DNA from 2 places in the Vibrio algicola genome. Region 1 is predicted to be linked to the other one. Evidence: predicted binding sites of a transcription regulator. Region 1 holds the regulator's gene; the other holds the start of a gene.
The links. The regulator CRP, encoded in region 1, controls carbon source genes, mostly activating them, when cyclic AMP is high. The targets are predictions, from matches to a motif close to TGTGANNNNNNTCACA.
Positions count from the first base shown of each region.

Region 2: a site for CRP is predicted at 4,231-4,246, ahead of GFB47_RS02580 (CTP synthase). Genes of this name have one in related genera too.

Region 1 is NZ_CP045699.1:2,316,207-2,325,430, forward strand. It holds gene kefB (glutathione-regulated potassium-efflux system protein KefB) at 1-418, opposite strand, end outside; gene kefG (glutathione-regulated potassium-efflux system ancillary protein KefG) at 447-1,052, opposite strand; gene GFB47_RS10615 (ABC transporter ATP-binding protein) at 1,232-3,142, shown strand; gene GFB47_RS10620 (TIGR02444 family protein) at 3,139-3,615, shown strand; gene GFB47_RS10625 (YheU family protein) at 3,659-3,874, shown strand; gene GFB47_RS10630 (phosphoribulokinase) at 4,011-4,880, shown strand; gene crp (cAMP-activated global transcriptional regulator CRP) at 5,124-5,756, shown strand; gene GFB47_RS10640 (aromatic amino acid transport family protein) at 5,852-7,057, opposite strand; gene pyrE (orotate phosphoribosyltransferase) at 7,400-8,041, opposite strand; gene rph (ribonuclease PH) at 8,135-8,863, opposite strand; gene GFB47_RS10655 (YicC/YloC family endoribonuclease) at 9,023-9,224, shown strand, end outside.
Region 2 is NZ_CP045699.1:568,950-578,173, forward strand. It holds gene rlmD (23S rRNA (uracil(1939)-C(5))-methyltransferase RlmD) at 1-1,265, shown strand, start outside; gene relA (GTP diphosphokinase) at 1,367-3,583, shown strand; partial or broken gene GFB47_RS02575 (MazG family protein) at 3,687-4,127, shown strand; gene GFB47_RS02580 (CTP synthase) at 4,331-5,989, shown strand; gene eno (phosphopyruvate hydratase) at 6,158-7,459, shown strand; gene tadA (tRNA adenosine(34) deaminase TadA) at 7,737-8,231, shown strand; gene mltF (membrane-bound lytic murein transglycosylase MltF) at 8,777-9,224, opposite strand, start outside.

The DNA.
Region 1 (9,224 bases):
GCTCTTCAATCACTCGCAAAGCAATCGCAGTAGAAGACAACGCCAACCCCATCCCGATCACTAAGCTGTTTTGCCAGCTAATGCCAAACCAATGGGCAATCGCAGAGAGAATTAATGTGGTCACCACCACTTGTGCGCCGCCTAAACCTAAAATAGGAATACGCATTTGCCATAGTTTTTTAGGGTTCAATTCTAAACCGATCAAAAACAGCAATAACACCACACCAAATTCCGCAAAGTGCATGACGCTGTCGACATCACTAATCAGCCCTAATCCCCAAGGACCAATCGCAATACCGGCCAACAAATACCCAAGCACTGAGCCTAAGCCAAAACGTTGCGCCAGCGGCACCGCAATCACCGCTGCCGATAAAAAGACTACGCCACTTTCTAATAATTCAAAGGTTGTTGGTGCCATTTACACTCCTTGTTTCGCCAAGTCGATGTTACAGATTCATTAGCCATTGACGGTAGGCTTGGGCATGTTGTAAGCGTTCTGCATGATTGACATTGCGAGCCCAATATAAGACTAACGGCTCCAGCCAATTCATTTGGCATAATTTTGCCGTCAGTTCAAAAGGTTGCAGTATTTGCTCTAATGGATATTGGTTATAGCCTTTGTCGCTAAAGGCTTGCTTAGATCCGCCCACCGTTATTACGCTACGCCAAGTTTTTCCGGCCAACGCCCGCCCTTCACCAAATGCAAAACCTTTGCCTAATACGGTATCCATCCATTCTTTCATTAACGCAGGGCAAGAATACATAAATAGAGGGTGTTGAAAGACAATGATATCGTGTTCAAGTAACAGGTGATGCTCTATCGCCACATCTATAAAGAAATCTGGATAACGGGCATATAAGTCATGCACACGCACATGAGGAAGATCTTGAATCGCTTTGAGTAAGATTTGATTGGCAACAGAATCGATCGGATCGGGATGTGCAAAAATAACCAACACTCGGGGTGGATTGGGTGAGTTTGATGATCCTTGCAGTGCTGATCCTTTAAGTGATACCGGCGCGGATGTTGAACCGCTCCTTGTTTGAGACATACCTGCTCCTTGATGTCTTTCCTTTGTTCCATGCTAACTTAATGTGCTTTAAGTATAATAAGTATCTTATCTTAAATCGTATAATGATCGACATTTATTGACGAAACGCCTACTATTCTCTGCAATTTCATCTGGCTTACGCCTTTATTTACTTAGCGCCCAAATTAGACCACAACCCTATGATTATATTTTCAGACATTCAATTGCTGCGTGGCGGAAAGCCTTTATTAGAACAAGCTTCAGCCACTATTCATCCGGGTGATAAAGTCGGTTTAGTCGGCAAAAACGGTTGTGGTAAATCAACGCTATTTGCCTTATTAAAAGATGAACTGGCTATCGACGCCGGTAACTTTCAAATGCCAGCCCATTGGGAATTAGCTTGGGTAGCGCAAGAAACGCCCGCGTTAGATCGAGCTGCAATTGATTATGTGATTGATGGCGACCGTGAATTTCGACGTTTAGAGCAACAACTCGCAAAGGCAGAACAAGCCGATAATGGCACTTTGGTAGCAGAGTTACACAGCAAGATTGATATTGTTGGTGGCTATACTATAAATTCGCGCGCAGCCGAACTGCTCAATGGCCTCGGATTTAGCCAAGAACAAATGCAATGGAGCCTGACCCAGTTCTCGGGCGGCTGGCGCATGCGTTTAAACCTTGCTCAAGCATTATTGTGCCGCTCCGATTTATTGCTGCTGGATGAACCCACCAACCACTTAGATTTAGATGCGGTATTGTGGCTGGAAAAATGGCTACAAAATTACCCTGGCACACTGATTTTGATCTCGCATGATAGAGACTTTTTAGATCCAATCGTTGGCCGCATTGTGCATGTTGAAAATCAAGATCTGAATGAATACACAGGTAACTATTCTTCCTTTGAAACCCAACGTGCACAAAAGTTAATGCAACAACAGGCAATGTACAGCAAGCAGCAAAAACAAATGTCGCACATGCAAAGTTACATCGACCGTTTTCGTTATAAAGCCTCTAAAGCTCGCCAAGCCCAAAGCCGGATTAAAGCGTTAGAGAAAATGGAAAAGGTTCTGCCAGCGCAATTTGATAACCCATTTAATTTCGAATTCCGTCAACCCGCTGCATTGCCTAATCCGATCATGATGATGGACGATGTATCTGCAGGTTATGGCGATCGCTTGATCTTAGAAAAAATTCGCTTAAATTTAGTCCCAGGTAGCCGCATCGGCTTACTTGGGCGTAATGGCGCAGGTAAATCGACCTTAATCAAACTATTATCGGGCGAGCTTAATCCACAAGGCGGCGATCTGACCTATTCTCAAGGGGTGAAGATTGGTTACTTTGCGCAGCATCAACTCGAAACCTTGCACCCAGAAGAAACCCCGCTGCAGCACTTAATGCAAATTGCCAGCAATCAAACCGAACAACAGTTACGTGATTATCTTGGTAGTTTTGGTTTCCAAGGCGAAAAAGCATTAGATAAGGTCGCCCCATTCTCAGGTGGCGAAAAAGCACGTTTGGTATTAGCGTTATTAGTGTGGCAAAAACCCAATCTATTGCTGCTCGATGAACCAACCAACCACCTTGATTTGGATATGCGCCAAGCGCTGACCATGGCGTTGCAAACCTTTGAGGGTGCGATGGTGATTGTCAGCCACGATCGTTATTTATTGCGCGCCACCACCGATGATCTTTACCTAGTCGATGCCCAACAAGTGATGCCGTTTGATGGCGATCTTACCGACTATTATAAATGGCTCACCGACCAACAAAAGCAAGATAAAAAAGACGCTCAAGGCGAAGTGGATAACAGCCCCAACACCAACAGCGCCGCCAATCGTAAAGAACAAAAACGTCTTGATGCGGAGCGCCGTAAACAAACCGCGCCGCTGCGTAAAAAAGTCACTCAACTTGAAACGCAAATGGACAAACACAGTCAAGCATTGGCACAAGCGGAAGAACAACTGGGGGACGTCTCTCTTTATCAAGATGAAAATAAAGCCAAGCTGACCCAAGTGCTCAACCTACAAGCTACCAGCAAAGCGCAACTCGAAAATGTTGAGGTGGAGTGGATGGAACTGCAAGAGCAACTTGAAGCATTAAGCGAAGAATAATGCCAAACTCGCCTTGTTCACCTCTTACAGCAGAAGCGTTCTGGCAATTTTGTCTAGAACGCTATCAACAACCGGGCGTGGAGTCGGCGTGTTTAACCCTACAAAACCAATATCAGGGCAACGTTAATTTACTACTGCTGTATATATGGCTCGATCAACAAAAACTAACACTAGCTCCACAGGAACAAGAGCGATTGAAACAATCACTCCAACCGACACAAGCATTACTCGCTCAGTTTCGGTCATTGCGTCGTCAATATAAAACTCACTTACCCGCTTCGCTATATCGGGAAAGTTTAACCTTTGAATTACAGCTTGAACGTCAGCAACAAGAATATTTAGTTGAAGCCTTAAATGCACTGCCACTTCAAGCTCGATCTCAACAACACATACCGCTAAGCCACCAATATTGCCAACAACTTGATGCTGAAGGGCTTTGCCTATTCTTTTTCAAAAATATAAGTAATATCTGAAAGCATTAGTGAATCATCACAGATAATAAGCAGTAAACATATTATGATTATCCCTTGGCAACAAATCGATCCCGACACCCTCGACAACTTGATCAAAGAATTTATTCTGCGTGAAGGAACCGATTATGGTGAACAAGACTATTCTCTTGAGCAAAAAATCACACAGGTACAACGTCAATTAAAATCAGGTAAAGTGGCGATCGTATTTTCCGAATTACATGAAAGTGTCGATATCAGGGACGTCAACTCGTTAAGTTAATCAATCTACACTCAAAGTAATTAAAGTTGCAGTGAGGTGGCAAGTAAGACGGATATATACCCATATCATTTGGGTATATTATTTACAGGCCCTACTCTACACTGTCTATTCTCAAGGTCGAAAATAAAGGATTATCATGTCGGCAAAGCATCCTATCATCGCAGTCACCGGGTCCTCTGGCGCAGGAACCACCACCACCTCAGAAACCTTCCGAAAAATGTTCAATATGAGGGATATTAAAGCCTCATGGGTGGAAGGGGACAGCTTTCATCGCTATACCCGACCAGAAATGGATGTGGCGATCCGTAAAGCACGCGAGCAAGGTAAACACATTAGTTACTTTGGCCCTGAAGCCAATGACTTCCCTGCTCTGGCCAAGTTTTTTCATCAGTATGGTCAAGATGGCAGTGGCAAAATTCGTCGCTATTTACACAGTTTTGATGAAGCAGTACCGTACAATCAAATGCCAGGCACGTTTACCCCATGGCAAGGTTTACCCGATAATACCGATGTGCTTTTCTACGAAGGTTTGCATGGGGGTGTGGTCGATGGGGAAGTCAACGCCTCGCAACATGTCGATTTTTTGATTGGTATGGTGCCGATTGTTAACTTGGAGTGGATCCAAAAATTTGTGCGCGACACCCGCGATCGTGGCCATTCGCGTGAAGCGGTGATGGATTCGATTGTACGCTCGATGGATGATTACTTAAATTACATCACGCCGCAGTTTTCTCGTACTCATATCAACTTTCAGCGAGTGCCAACCGTTGATACTTCTAACCCATTAAACGCCAAAGGCATCCCAAGCTTAGATGAAAGCTTTGTAGTGATCCGTTTGCGTGGAATTAAAAATGTCGACTTCCCTTACCTACTTGCCATGATTGATGGTTCCTTTATGTCACGCCATAACACCTTAGTGGTACCAGGCGGTAAGATGAGTTTTGCGATGGAACTGATCATTCAACCTCTACTGCAACAACTGATCGACACCGGTAAAATTGGCTAAAAAGGTGATCAATTTCACCTTACTGCTGAGTCTGTGACTTAGGCCACACTTTCACAGCTTAAATACCCACTTCAGGGCGATCAAAATCAAGAAATTCGCTACGGAAAGGGGTAGTATTTAAAGCCAACGCAGTAACAGTGCTTGCAGCGTAAATGATGAACACCTATTCTATTTGACCAGTTTAGCCGGTCTCAGGATGAATGACTCAAAACTGAGCAAGCCCTTCAGAGGAAGTAACAAATTATGGTTCTAGGTAAACCTCAAACTGACCCAACTTTAGAGTGGTTTCTATCGCATTGTCATATTCATAAGTACCCATCAAAAAGTACTTTGATTCATGCTGGCGAAAAAGCAGAAACTTTGTACTACATCGTAAAAGGGTCTGTGGCTGTATTAATCAAGGATGAAGAAGGCAAAGAGATGATCTTGTCTTACTTAAACCAAGGCGATTTTATTGGTGAGCTAGGTCTATTTGAAGAAGATCAAGAGCGTACCGCTTGGGTTCGAGCTAAATCACCTTGTGAAGTTGCTGAAATTTCATTTAAGAAATTCCGTCAGCTTATCCAAGTGAATCCAGATATCTTGATGCGTCTGTCAGCTCAAATGGCAACTCGCCTACAAATCACTAGCCAAAAAGTGGGTGACTTAGCCTTCTTAGACGTTACCGGTCGTATTGCACAAACGCTACTTAATCTAGCCAAACAACCAGATGCAATGACTCACCCAGACGGCATGCAAATTAAGATAACTCGTCAAGAGATTGGTCAAATTGTTGGCTGCTCTCGTGAAACCGTTGGTCGTATCTTGAAAATGCTAGAAGAGCAAAATCTAATTTCTGCGCATGGTAAAACCATCGTGGTATACGGTACTCGTTAATCGTCACACACGATTATTTTAAGTACACGCAAAAATAAATAAAGCCACTGAATGCAAATCCAGTGGCTTTTTCGATCTTACTTTTTCGTTACTCTCTACCCAATAGCGGGCAATACTCCTACGCTGATTAGCACTTGTACCCCAATGATCACCAAGCCACTTAATAAAACAAACATCAACGCCACATTACCACCAGCAACGGTAAAGTTTTGGGTTTGTAAGTTGAGTTGACGCGAGCGTTTCACCATCGCAACCGGCAGTAGTAACGCTAAAATCGCTAAGGCAATCGCGGCATAACCGAGTGCCATAATAAAGCCTTGCGGGTAAAATAGAGCAAAACACAATGGCGGAACAAAGGTCACTAACGCGATTCCCACTCGGCCACCTTTGCTTTGGTTCTTATTCAAGCTGTCGCCCAAAAATTCAAATAAGCCTAAGCTCACCCCAAGAAAAGAAGTAATTAAAGCCAGATCAGCAAACACTGACACCACTTGAGAAATGGCAGAACTATGGATCACTTGCGCCAAGGTTCCAACCAGTGCGGTGACATTGCCGGCTTGTGCAAGCGTGGCTTGATCGACCACACCTAATGTCGCTAATTGCCACAGGATATACACCACTAACGGCAATAATGACCCAAACACCATCACTTTTTTCAGCGCTTTCATATCCAGATCTAAATAACGTACCACGGCAGGAATGCTGCCATGAAATCCAAAAGAGGTGAAAATCACCGGTAATGCCGCCACAATCAAGCCTTTTTCTAATGGCATATTCACCAAATGAACCGCTTGAATGTTGGGAGTTAAGAAAAACAGCATGATTGCCATCGCGACCAATTTACAGGTAAACAGCACCCGATTAACCTTGTCGACCGATGACGTACCAAAGGTAACAATCGCCGCAATCAAGATGGTAAAGATAAGTGTTCCTAGGCCGTTAGACACATCTAACTCAAACCAGTTATGCAGCTTGTCATTAAATTGCCCACCACCACCCGCAATGTAGGCCGCGCAAAGGGCGTAAAACAAAAACAACATCGCAAAGGTCGCCAGCCACTTTCCCTTATCACCGAGAAATTGCTTAGCCAAGGTATGCAAGGTGGCATCATAATCAGCATGTTGGTGCAGCTCTAACATCAATAATGCGGTGTACGCCATTAATGCCCACATCGCTACCATGATCACAAGCGAAGTCATAAAGCCCAGTCCTGCTGACGCAATTGGCAACGCCAACATTCCGGCACCAATCGTGGTACCGGCAATAATCAAAGTACTGCCTAAAACCTTTGAATTACTCATTTACACTTACCGTTCAAAATTATTTACAACAATTTACCATTAAAACTAGATAAATCGACCCGTCAATAACAAAAAGCAGCGATAATGGGTCAAATATCACACAAAAAACCAGACAAATTACTGTGTATATAAAAGTGTACAGATTCTTAGGCAAGAGCAGAAAAAAGAAACCCCGCCACTTCAAATGAAATGACGGGGTTTAAAGGTTAAGTGACGGATAACCGTCAATCTTAACCATATAACTTAAGCTATATTGTCCGTTAATTGCAGAAAGCACCGTTGGATCTATATTGGTTAACTCACCAAAAGAAGCAACAAAACTGTAGCTTTAAAGGCTAAACATTAGATGCCATATTGAGCGCGGTAAGCCTTGACCGACTCTAGCTGCTCTGCGCTGTTGCCTTGCTCTTCAAGATAAGTCACTAGATCGCCTAAACAGATGATAGAGATAACCGCGCAACCGAAATCACGTTCCACTTCTTGAATCGCTGACAACTCGCCTTTGCCTTTTTCTTGACGATCAATCGCCACTAAAACGCCAGCTAAATCAGCACCATTGGCTTTAATGATTTCCATTGATTCACGAATAGCCGTACCAGCGGTGATCACATCGTCCACCAACATAATGCGACCGTCTAATGGATTGCCGACCAAGTTGCCACCTTCACCGTGATCTTTAGCTTCTTTACGGTTAAAGCAGTATGGCGTATCAATATCGTGGTGATCGGCTAAAGCAACTGCGGTGGTGGTCGCAATTGGAATGCCTTTGTAAGCTGGGCCAAACAACACATCAAACTGAATGCCAGATTCGGCTAATGCAGCGGCATAAAAACGACCTAAACGGGCTAAATCACGGCCAGTATTAAACAAGCCAGCATTGAAGAAGTAAGGGCTAGTACGACCCGATTTTAAAGTAAACTCGCCAAACTTAAGAACTTGTTTCTCAAGGGCGAACTCAATAAATTCACGTTGATATGCTTTCATGGTTTCTCTCTTTTCTTTCTCACTAATGACCAGAATGACCTAATCATAATATTCACACAAAAAAATAGCCCCTCAATGAGGAGCCATTAAAAACTATTGGGCTAACGTTGCTTTTTGCACTGCGATAATATCGTTAATGCCTTTTTCGGCTAAATCTAATAACTGATTGAGCTCAGCACGAGAAAACGCTTCGCCTTCTGCAGTGCCTTGTACTTCAATCATTTTGCCTTCTTCGGTCATCACCACGTTCATATCCGTATCGGCCGCTGAATCTTCAACATATTCCAAATCACACAAAGCGCGATCGCCCAAGATGCCAACTGAAACCGCGGCTACATGACCTTTCATTGGATTTTTCTTCAATTTACCTGAAGCCATCAATGATTGAATCGCATCCGCTAATGCCACGCTAGCACCAGAGATAGACGCAGTGCGGGTTCCGCCATCGGCTTGAATAACATCACAATCGACGGTGATCATCATCTCACCTAATACTTCAAGATCCACTACCGCGCGCAAGCTACGAGCAATAAGACGTTGGATCTCCATAGTACGACCGCCTTGCTTACCACTTGAAGCTTCACGACGGTTACGAGTATGAGTCGCGCGTGGCAACATACCGTATTCCGCTGTCACCCAACCTTTACCGCGGCCTTTTAACCAACCCGGTACTTTTTCTTCTACACTGGCATTACACAATACTTTGGTGTTACCAAATTCAACCAACACCGAACCTTCAGCGTAAGCTGTGTAGTTACGTGTCATTTTAATTGGGCGAACTTGATCGGCGGCGCGATCATTTGGGCGAGTTGTAGAAGTCATAAATTGATACCTAGTTGAGGACGTAATTGGGGCAAGATTATATAGATCTTAACGTCAAAAAGCGATCTTATCCCCTGCTTACTTAACGCCGTTTGAGTTTAACTTGTGCTACCATAGCAACCAGAAAATTATCACCTTATTTAGATTAGGAACTATCCAATGATCTACAGCATGACTGCTTACGCCCGTAAAGAAATCAAATCAGATTGGGGCAACGCCGTATGGGAAATCCGCAGCGTAAATCAACGTTACCTTGAAACCTATTTTCGCCTACCAGAGCAATTTCGTGGTTTAGAGCCAATCTTGCGTGAGCGTTTTCGTAAGCGTTTAGCGCGCGGTAAAGTGGAATGTCATTTACGCT
Region 2 (9,224 bases), 770 kb from region 1:
CCCTGCCTAGCGAACGTGTTTTAGTTCAAATGGTGGAAGAAAAAAGTAAATTCTCTAAAGCGAAGCTGATCAAAGTTGAACAAGCAAGCACCCAACGTATCGATGCTTTTTGCCCGCACTATCAAGAGTGTGGCGGTTGTAACTTGCAGCATTTGAGCCATGATGATCAGATTGCACATAAAGCTCAGTCATTAACTCAATTGATGACGAAATTTGCTGGCAAGGCGTTAAAAAACAGCATGGAAAACCAAGGTGAATTGCCTTTAGCTGCGCCGATTATTGCGAATGATACCGGTTATCGTCGTCGTGCTCGTATCAGCTTAATGTTTGATATTAAAACCCAATCGCTGCAATTTGGCTTTCGTCAAAAAAGCAGTAAAAATATTGTCAATGTCACCGACTGCCCCGTACTCGAGCCGCAATTAAATGCGTTGTTGCCAAGCATTAAAGCATTGCTTGATACCTTAGAGCAACCAAGAAAACTAGGCCATGTTGAAGTGGTATTTGATGGTACTAATAAAGCGATGTTGCTACGTCATACCGCAGCCCTTACGGCGCAAGAGCATCAGTCTTTAGTCGATTTTGCCAAGCACAATGCGCTGACTTTATACTTGTCGCCAAATCAAGGTGAATTAGATTGTGTGGTGGGTGAGGCGTTAGTTTGCCAAGAAACCGGTAGTAAAATTGCTTTTTTACCGAATGATTTTATCCAAGTTAACCAAAATGTGAATCAAGCGATGGTCGAGCAGGCGGTAGATTGGTTAGGATTAACCTCTCAAGACCGAGTGTTAGATTTATTCAGTGGTTTGGGTAACTTTAGCTTTTCAATGGCTAAGCAAGCGGAGCATGTTGTTGGCATCGAAGGGGTCGAAGCGATGGTGCAACGCGCGACTGAAAATGCCAAATTGAATAACATTGAAAATGTCGAGTTCTATCAAGCTGATCTTGAACAAGATTTGTTGCAAGCGCCTTGGGCCAAAAAACAATTTAATAAAGTGCTACTTGATCCGGCTCGTGCGGGGGCATCTGGCATCATAGAGCGAATTGCTTCACTTGGCGCGCAAGCCGTTGTGTATGTGTCTTGTAATCCTGCCACGTTAGCGCGCGATAGCCAAAACCTGCTCAATCAAGGCTATGAGCTGCATAAACTAGGGATGTTAGATATGTTCCCTCATACCAGCCATCTCGAATCCATGGCGTTATTTATCAAGACCGGAAAAGTGAAAAAAAACACCACCAAAAAACCAGTTAAATTCAAATTATAACCGGTGACATAGGCGCTAAGACAAGATGCGAAAAGCGAAACTCAATACGTTTTAAGCATCTTGCAGCCTAAATTTTTCGCCGTTATTTAAAGGAAGATGTAATGGTCGCAGTCAGAAGTGCGCATTTAAATAAACATGAAGAGTTTGAGCTAGAAGCTTGGATTGAAAGCCTTCATCAAGATGGAAAAACCAGCAATAAGTTAAAGCAAGTTTATCAGCAATGTGAAGAAATGCTGGTGGGCGAAAGCAATAAAGAATTATTACTGTGGCGCGGTCGTGAAATGATCGAGATTTTGATCACCCTGTCGATGGATCGCCCAACACTGCTTGCTGCCCAACTTTTCCCGATTGTGTCGGAAGGCTTATTTGAGCGCGAAGCATTAACCGAAATTTATGGCAAAGAAATCGTTAAGTTGATTGATGGCGTGGATGAAATGGCGGCAATCGGCCAACTTAACGTCAGTATGAATGATTCCGAAGCCTCTGAGCAAGTCGATAATGTCCGCCGCATGCTATTGGCGATGGTGGATGATTTTCGTTGTGTGATCATCAAATTGGCTGAACGTATTTGTAATTTGCGTGAAGTGAAAAATGAGCCGGATGATATTCGTCAAGCGGCTGCCAAAGAGTGCGCCAATATCTACGCACCACTGGCGAACCGTTTAGGTATTGGTCAGCTAAAATGGGAAATTGAAGATTACGCCTTCCGTTATCAATGTTCTGATACCTATAAAAAAATCGCCAAACAATTGTCAGAGCGCCGCATTGTGCGCGAGCAGTATATTCACGATTTTGTCACCGATTTATCGCAAGATATGAAAGCGGCAAATATCAATGCCGATGTGAGCGGGCGACCAAAGCATATCTACAGTATTTGGCGCAAGATGCAGAAAAAAAATCTTGAGTTTGATGAACTGTTTGATGTGCGAGCGGTGCGAATTATTGCCGATCAACTGCAAGACTGTTATGGCGCACTTGGCATGGTTCACACCAAATATAAGCATCTTCCAAGTGAGTTTGATGATTATGTTGCCAATCCGAAGCCTAATGGTTATCAATCGATTCACACTGTGGTACTTGGGCCTGAAGGCAAAACGATTGAGATCCAAATTCGTACTAAGCAAATGCATGAAGATTCCGAACTTGGGGTCGCTGCGCATTGGAAATACAAAGAAGGCAGTAGCGCGGTACGCAGTGGTTACGATGAAAAAATCACTTGGTTGCGTAAACTGATCGATTGGCAAGAAGAGATGGCGGATTCTGGCGAAATGCTGGATGAGTTACGCAGTCAGGTATTTGACGACCGTGTGTATGCCTTTACGCCAAGAGGTGATGTGGTTGATTTACCTATGGGGGCTACGCCTCTTGATTTTGCTTATCATATTCACTCTGAAGTGGGCCATCGTTGTATTGGTGCCAAAGTGGGTGGGCGTATTGTCCCATTTACCCATAAATTGGCGATGGGCGATCAAGTTGAAATTATCACCCAAAAAGAACCGAATCCATCTCGAGATTGGCTAAACCCAACGCTAGGGTTTGTCCATTCTGGTCGCGCGCGCGCAAAGATTAACGCGTGGTTTAGAAAACTCGGACGCGATAAAAACTTAGAAGCGGGGAAAGATATCCTCGAATCTGAACTGCAAAAGATTGGCGCGACATTAAAAGATGCGCAGAAATATGCCTTGAAGCGTTTTAACGTCAACACCAATGATGAATTGTTTGTTGGTATCGGCAGTGGTGACTTACGCATTAACCAAGTAGTTAATCATATCAATGCCTTGGTCAATAAGCCGACCGCTGAAGAAGAAGATAAACAAGCGCTCGCTCGACTACAAGAAGCGAAAGCGACCCATGAAAGCCGCCCAAGAAAAGATGCAGTTGTGGTGCAAGGGGTGGATAACTTAATGAGTCATTTAGCGCGTTGTTGTCAGCCGATCCCAGGTGATGAGATCCGTGGCTACATTACTCAAGGTCGTGGCATTTCAGTCCACCGCAGTGATTGTGAGCAGTTAAGTGAGCTCAATCATCATGCCCCAGAGCGTATTATTGATACTGTGTGGGGTGGGGGTTCAAATGGCGTTTATATCTTAACCATAAGAGTGGAAGCGTTAGAGCGAGTGGGCCTATTAAAAGATATCACCACCTTGATCTCGAACGAGAAACTGAAAGTGAACAGCATGAACAGCCGCACCGACTATAAACGTCAAATGACCATTATGGATTTCCACTTAGAAGTTCACAATGTTGAGGTGCTGGCGCGAATACTGGCACGGATTGAGCAGATAAAAGATGTGCTTAGGGTTAAGCGCTTGAAATAACCGTTATCAAACACCGCTTATCTTAGCGGTGTTTTCTTATCCCCAAAGTCTTTGACGCTGTTACTTCAATGACTTTGACGATGTGACAGAATGAGCGATGAAAAAGATGAAAACCGAAGTAAGCAAAATCGAACAAAGTATTCTAGACTCAATATCAACATCTTTGCCTGCACTTGAAAGGGCTAATCAGATCCAACATAAAGTGGCTCAATATGGCTTTGATTGGCCCACGCTTGGACCTGTGGTTGATAAAGTACAAGAAGAAATTGCAGAGGTGATGGAAGAGGCCTTGCAAGTCGATATTAACGAGCAAAGAGTCGAAGAAGAGTTAGGCGATCTGATGTTTGCGGTGGTGAACTTGGTTCGGCATCTTGGAAAAGATCCTGAAATGGTGCTTTGCAAAGCCAACAATAAATTTGAACGTCGCTTTCGCGGAGTGGAAACTAAGATTCAGCGAAAAAATAAACCTTTAGAGGATTGTGCTTTGGAAGAGCTTGATCTCGCTTGGGATGAAGTGAAAATAGAAGAAAAGCAGAGTATATGATGGTTTATGCTGTTAAGTTAGACAAAGAACGCGCCCAAGAATTACATTACTACCTCTTAGGTACAAGGGAAATTGATTTGAAGCAAAAAATTAAATTACCGACTGTGATAGATTTCACGTTGTAGCGGAAAAGCGCTTCTGGTATATTTTTATCCCGTCCAGAAGCACCTATTTTCCCTCATTCACCCAATTTCAGGTTAAGCATGACAACAAATTACATTTTTGTTACTGGTGGGGTTGTATCCTCGCTAGGTAAAGGTATTGCAGCCGCATCACTGGCAGCTATTTTAGAAGCTCGTGGTCTTAAAGTGACCATGATGAAACTTGACCCATACATCAACGTTGATCCAGGCACAATGAGCCCGACTCAACATGGTGAAGTATTCGTCACGGAAGATGGTGCGGAAACCGATCTCGATCTTGGTCATTACGAACGTTTCATTCGTACCAAGATGACTAAACGTAATAACTTTACTGCTGGTCGTGTTTATGAAGATGTTCTTCGTAAAGAGCGCCGTGGTGATTATTTAGGTGCAACCATTCAGGTTATTCCTCACATCACTAACTCGATCAAAGATCGCGTTATTGCTGGTGCTGAAGGCCATGATATTGCTTTAGTTGAAGTGGGTGGCACCGTTGGTGATATCGAATCTCTACCATTTATGGAAGCGATTCGTCAGTTAGCGGCTGAAGTTGGCCGTGAACGCGCAATGTTCATGCACCTAACGTTAGTACCTTACCTTGCCGCAGCGGGTGAAGTGAAAACTAAACCGACTCAACACTCGGTAAAAGAATTACTATCTATCGGTATTCAACCAGATATTTTGGTTTGTCGTAGCGATCGTATCATTCCTGCCAATGAACGTAAGAAAATTGCGTTGTTCTGTAATGTGCAGGAAAAAGCCGTGATTTCAATGAAGGATGTAGATTCAATCTACAAAATCCCACAATTGATCCACGCACAAGGTCTTGATAACTTAGTGTGCACACGCTTTGGTATCAATGCACCTGAAGCTAACTTGACTGAATGGGAACAAGTTATTTACGAAGAAGCCAATCCAACTGGTGAAATTACCATTGGTATGGTAGGTAAATACATCGAATTACCAGATGCTTACAAGTCAGTTAACGAAGCTTTAAAACACGCAGGGTTGAAAAACCGTTTAAGCGTAACCATTAAGTATGTAGATTCTCAAGACGTAGAATCTAAAGGTACCGAATTACTAGAAGGCTTAGACGCTATCTTAGTTCCTGGTGGCTTTGGTGACCGTGGTATTGAAGGCAAAATTATGGCCGCGCAATATGCACGCGAAAACCAAGTTCCTTACTTAGGTATTTGTCTGGGTATGCAAGTGGCGTTAATTGAATACGCACGTAACGTTGTTGGCCTTGAAGGCGCACATTCAACTGAGTTTAACCCAGAGACAAAATTCCCTGTGGTTGGCCTTATTACTGAATGGGTCGATAAAGAAGGTAAGGTTGAAGAACGTACCGAATCATCAGACCTTGGCGGCACTATGCGTTTAGGTTCACAACTTTGCCACCTTGAAAAAGGCACTAAAGTACATGAACTTTACGGCAATGCTCAAATTCATGAGCGTCATCGCCATCGTTATGAAGTCAATAACAACTTGCGCCCTCAATTAGAGAAAGCAGGTTTGAAAGTTTCAGGACTTTCTGCCGATAAAAAATTAGTGGAAGTGATTGAGAACCCGAACCATCCTTGGTTTGTAGCGGCTCAATTCCATCCTGAATTCACTTCAACGCCGCGTGATGGACACCCATTATTCGCTGGTTTTGTGAAAGCGGCGGGTCAATTCCAACGCGGTGAATTTGAAGTAGCAGCAGACGTTCAGAAGTAACGTAGCGAATACAAGTAAAAGCAGTTTCAACACTTCTAAGGTTAAGCTCATGTTTAGCCTTAGAGGATTTAAAAAGTAAGATGTAAAAAAGGATACGGATAGTTGCAAAATTTGTGCTGCTATCCATTAGTTTGACATTTAAATTTTAAATTAAACGAGGAAACATTCATGTCTAAGATCGTAAAAGTTCTAGCTCGCGAAATCATTGATTCACGTGGTAACCCAACAGTAGAATCTGAAGTTCATCTTGAAGGTGGCTTTGTAGGTATGGCTGCTGCTCCTTCTGGCGCATCAACTGGTTCTCGTGAAGCTCTTGAATTACGTGACGGCGACAAATCACGTTTCCTAGGTAAAGGCGTTCTTAAAGCTATCGAAGCAGTAAACGGCGAAATCGCTACTGCTCTTGTTGGTAAAGACGCGAAAGACCAAGCTGCAATCGACCAAATCATGATCGATTTAGACGGCACAGAAAACAAATCTAAGTTTGGCGCTAACGCTATTCTTGCTGTTTCTCTTGCGAACGCAAAAGCAGCTGCAGCGGCAAAAGGCATGCCTTTGTTCGAGCACATCGCTGAACTAAACGGCACTCCTGGCGTATTCTCTATGCCTCTTCCAATGATGAACATCATCAATGGTGGCGAGCACGCTGACAACAACGTTGATATCCAAGAATTCATGATTCAACCTGTTGGCGCTAAAACAATCAAAGAAGCTGTACGCATGGGTTCTGAAGTATTCCACAACCTTGCTAAAGTACTTAAAGCTAAAGGCCTAAGCACTGCAGTTGGTGATGAAGGTGGTTTCGCTCCTAACCTTGAGTCTAACGCTGCTGCTCTTGCTGCAATCAAAGATGCTGTAGAAGGTGCTGGTTACGTTCTTGGTAAAGACATTACTCTTGCTATGGACTGTGCTGCGTCTGAGTTTTACGACAAAGAAGCTGGAAACTACAACATGAAAGGCGAAGGCAAAATCTTCACTTCTGAAGAATTTAACTTCTACCTACAAGACCTTGCTAACCAATTCCCAATCGTTTCGATTGAAGATGGTCTAGACGAATCAGATTGGGATGGCTTCAAGCACCAAACTGAACTTCTAGGTGGCAAACTTCAAATCGTTGGTGACGATCTATTCGTTACAAACACTAAGATCCTAGCGGAAGGTATTGAGAAAGGCGTAGCGAACTCTATCCTTATCAAATTCAACCAAATCGGTTCTTTGACTGAAACTCTAGCGGCTATCAAAATGGCGAAAGATGCTGGTTACACTGCAGTTATCTCTCACCGTTCTGGTGAAACTGAAGATGCAACGATTGCTGATCTTGCTGTTGGTACTGCTGCAGGTCAAATCAAAACAGGTTCTATGAGCCGTTCTGACCGTGTTGCTAAGTACAACCAACTAATCCGTATTGAAGAAGCTCTAGGTTCTAAAGCACCTTTCAACGGCCTTAAAGAAGTTAAAGGTCAAGCTTAATTCTTCTGCCTTTGGGCAAAGTATTAACTGATTAAACTTTTGAAATCCCTGTCTAGCAATAGACGGGGATTTTTTTGTCTGTAGAAAATCACTCAATCCCGTATAATCATCGACTGTTAAAAACCAGCACCCGCGATCGTCATTCCGTACATGAGCCTAAGGGAAGAAGATACGGGATCTCGCTTTTGCTTTACGGCAAGAAGCATAATATTTAAGGTGCCGGAGACTTAATCTCAATAGAATAAAATGACTGTATTTAATAGCGACGGAATCTTTAATGCCCCAATTTAGTCCCCAAGATGAACAATTTATGCGCCGTGCGATAGAGCTGGCATCCCAAGCTGAAGCCAATGGCGAAGTGCCTGTTGGGGCGTTGTTGGTTAAAGACGGAATCATCATCGCCGAAGGCTGGAATGCGGCTATTGGTGAGCATGACGCCACCGCCCATGCTGAAATATCGACCTTACGAAAGGCTGGGCAAGCATTAGAAAACTATCGCTTACTCGACACGACCTTATATGTCACGTTAGAGCCTTGCCCTATGTGCGCCGGAGCGCTGTTACATAGTCGAGTCAAGCGTATTGTTTATGGCGCGCCCGATTTAAAAGCAGGAGCGGCAGGGACGGTATTGAATCTGTTTGAAAGCCAAGCATCGTATCATTACGCCGAAGTAGAAGGTGGGTTGCTGGCCGATGAATGCCGTGAGCAGTTGCAACAATTTTTCCGACGTCGCCGTAAGGAAATTAAGCAAAAAAGAAAAGATGAGCGTTAATCATTGAATATCAATCAGCTCAATAAAAAGGATGGTTCGGCAAATTAGCAATGATCCATTTGCCGCAGGTTGTGTTGGTTATGGTGCTGTTAGAAGTGATAGAAGTATTGCAGTCGTTATTGGGTAAAAGGTATTCATTCAAATAACAGAGGTAGGGTGAACTATGACACGACCTCAGCACAAAACACGAAGCTACGATGTCGCCAAATCACTTTCTTTTTGTTGTTCGATAACATGCGCTTTCTACGGGTTGAGCTTGAATTGCGTGAAAATAATGAACTGGTGATTTTTTTTCGAGAGAACATTGGTATATCTCCTTAGTCATCGTCATGTATTGATGTATAAAGCATTTTCTATATGAAGCACCTTGGTATAGATCATTGCTACATACATCAAAGGTGAATATCTTAAGTATAGTGACTTTTTAAGCCTTCCTTTGCTAAGTCGATCTCAGTCTAGATAATCAATGTGACAGTTAAATGAATGGGCTAAGTATGTGTGTACTTAGCCCATGCTGTTTTCTCTTTTTTGTTTCTATAGATGCTCTATTTTGATTCTGCGGCTGGTTGCTCGGTGTTGGTTGCAGTACTGACCGCCGCGCTCACCGCACTACTCACGGGGGCATCAATCACCGTAAAATCGGCATCAAGATTGTCGTTACGGATTTCTTGTTTTTCTTGTGCTTCATAACCAATAATTGTTTGGTAATAACGACGGATATTTTCTACATAGTTCTTCGCTTCACTCCCTCGGGCATAGCCATAACGGGTATAACGGTAGTAACCAGGAAGTTGCAGTTTCGGTAAGCGTGCCTTCACATCTGTCCAAGAATCAGGATTGGCCTTTTGCGCTTTAGTCAGTCTACGAGCATCCATAACATGACCAAAACCTAAGTTATAGGATGCTAAAGCAAACCAGATTTTTTCGTGCTCAGGGATTGAATCGGGGATCCGTTTCACAATGCCGCGTAAATAAGTCACACCACCTTGGATC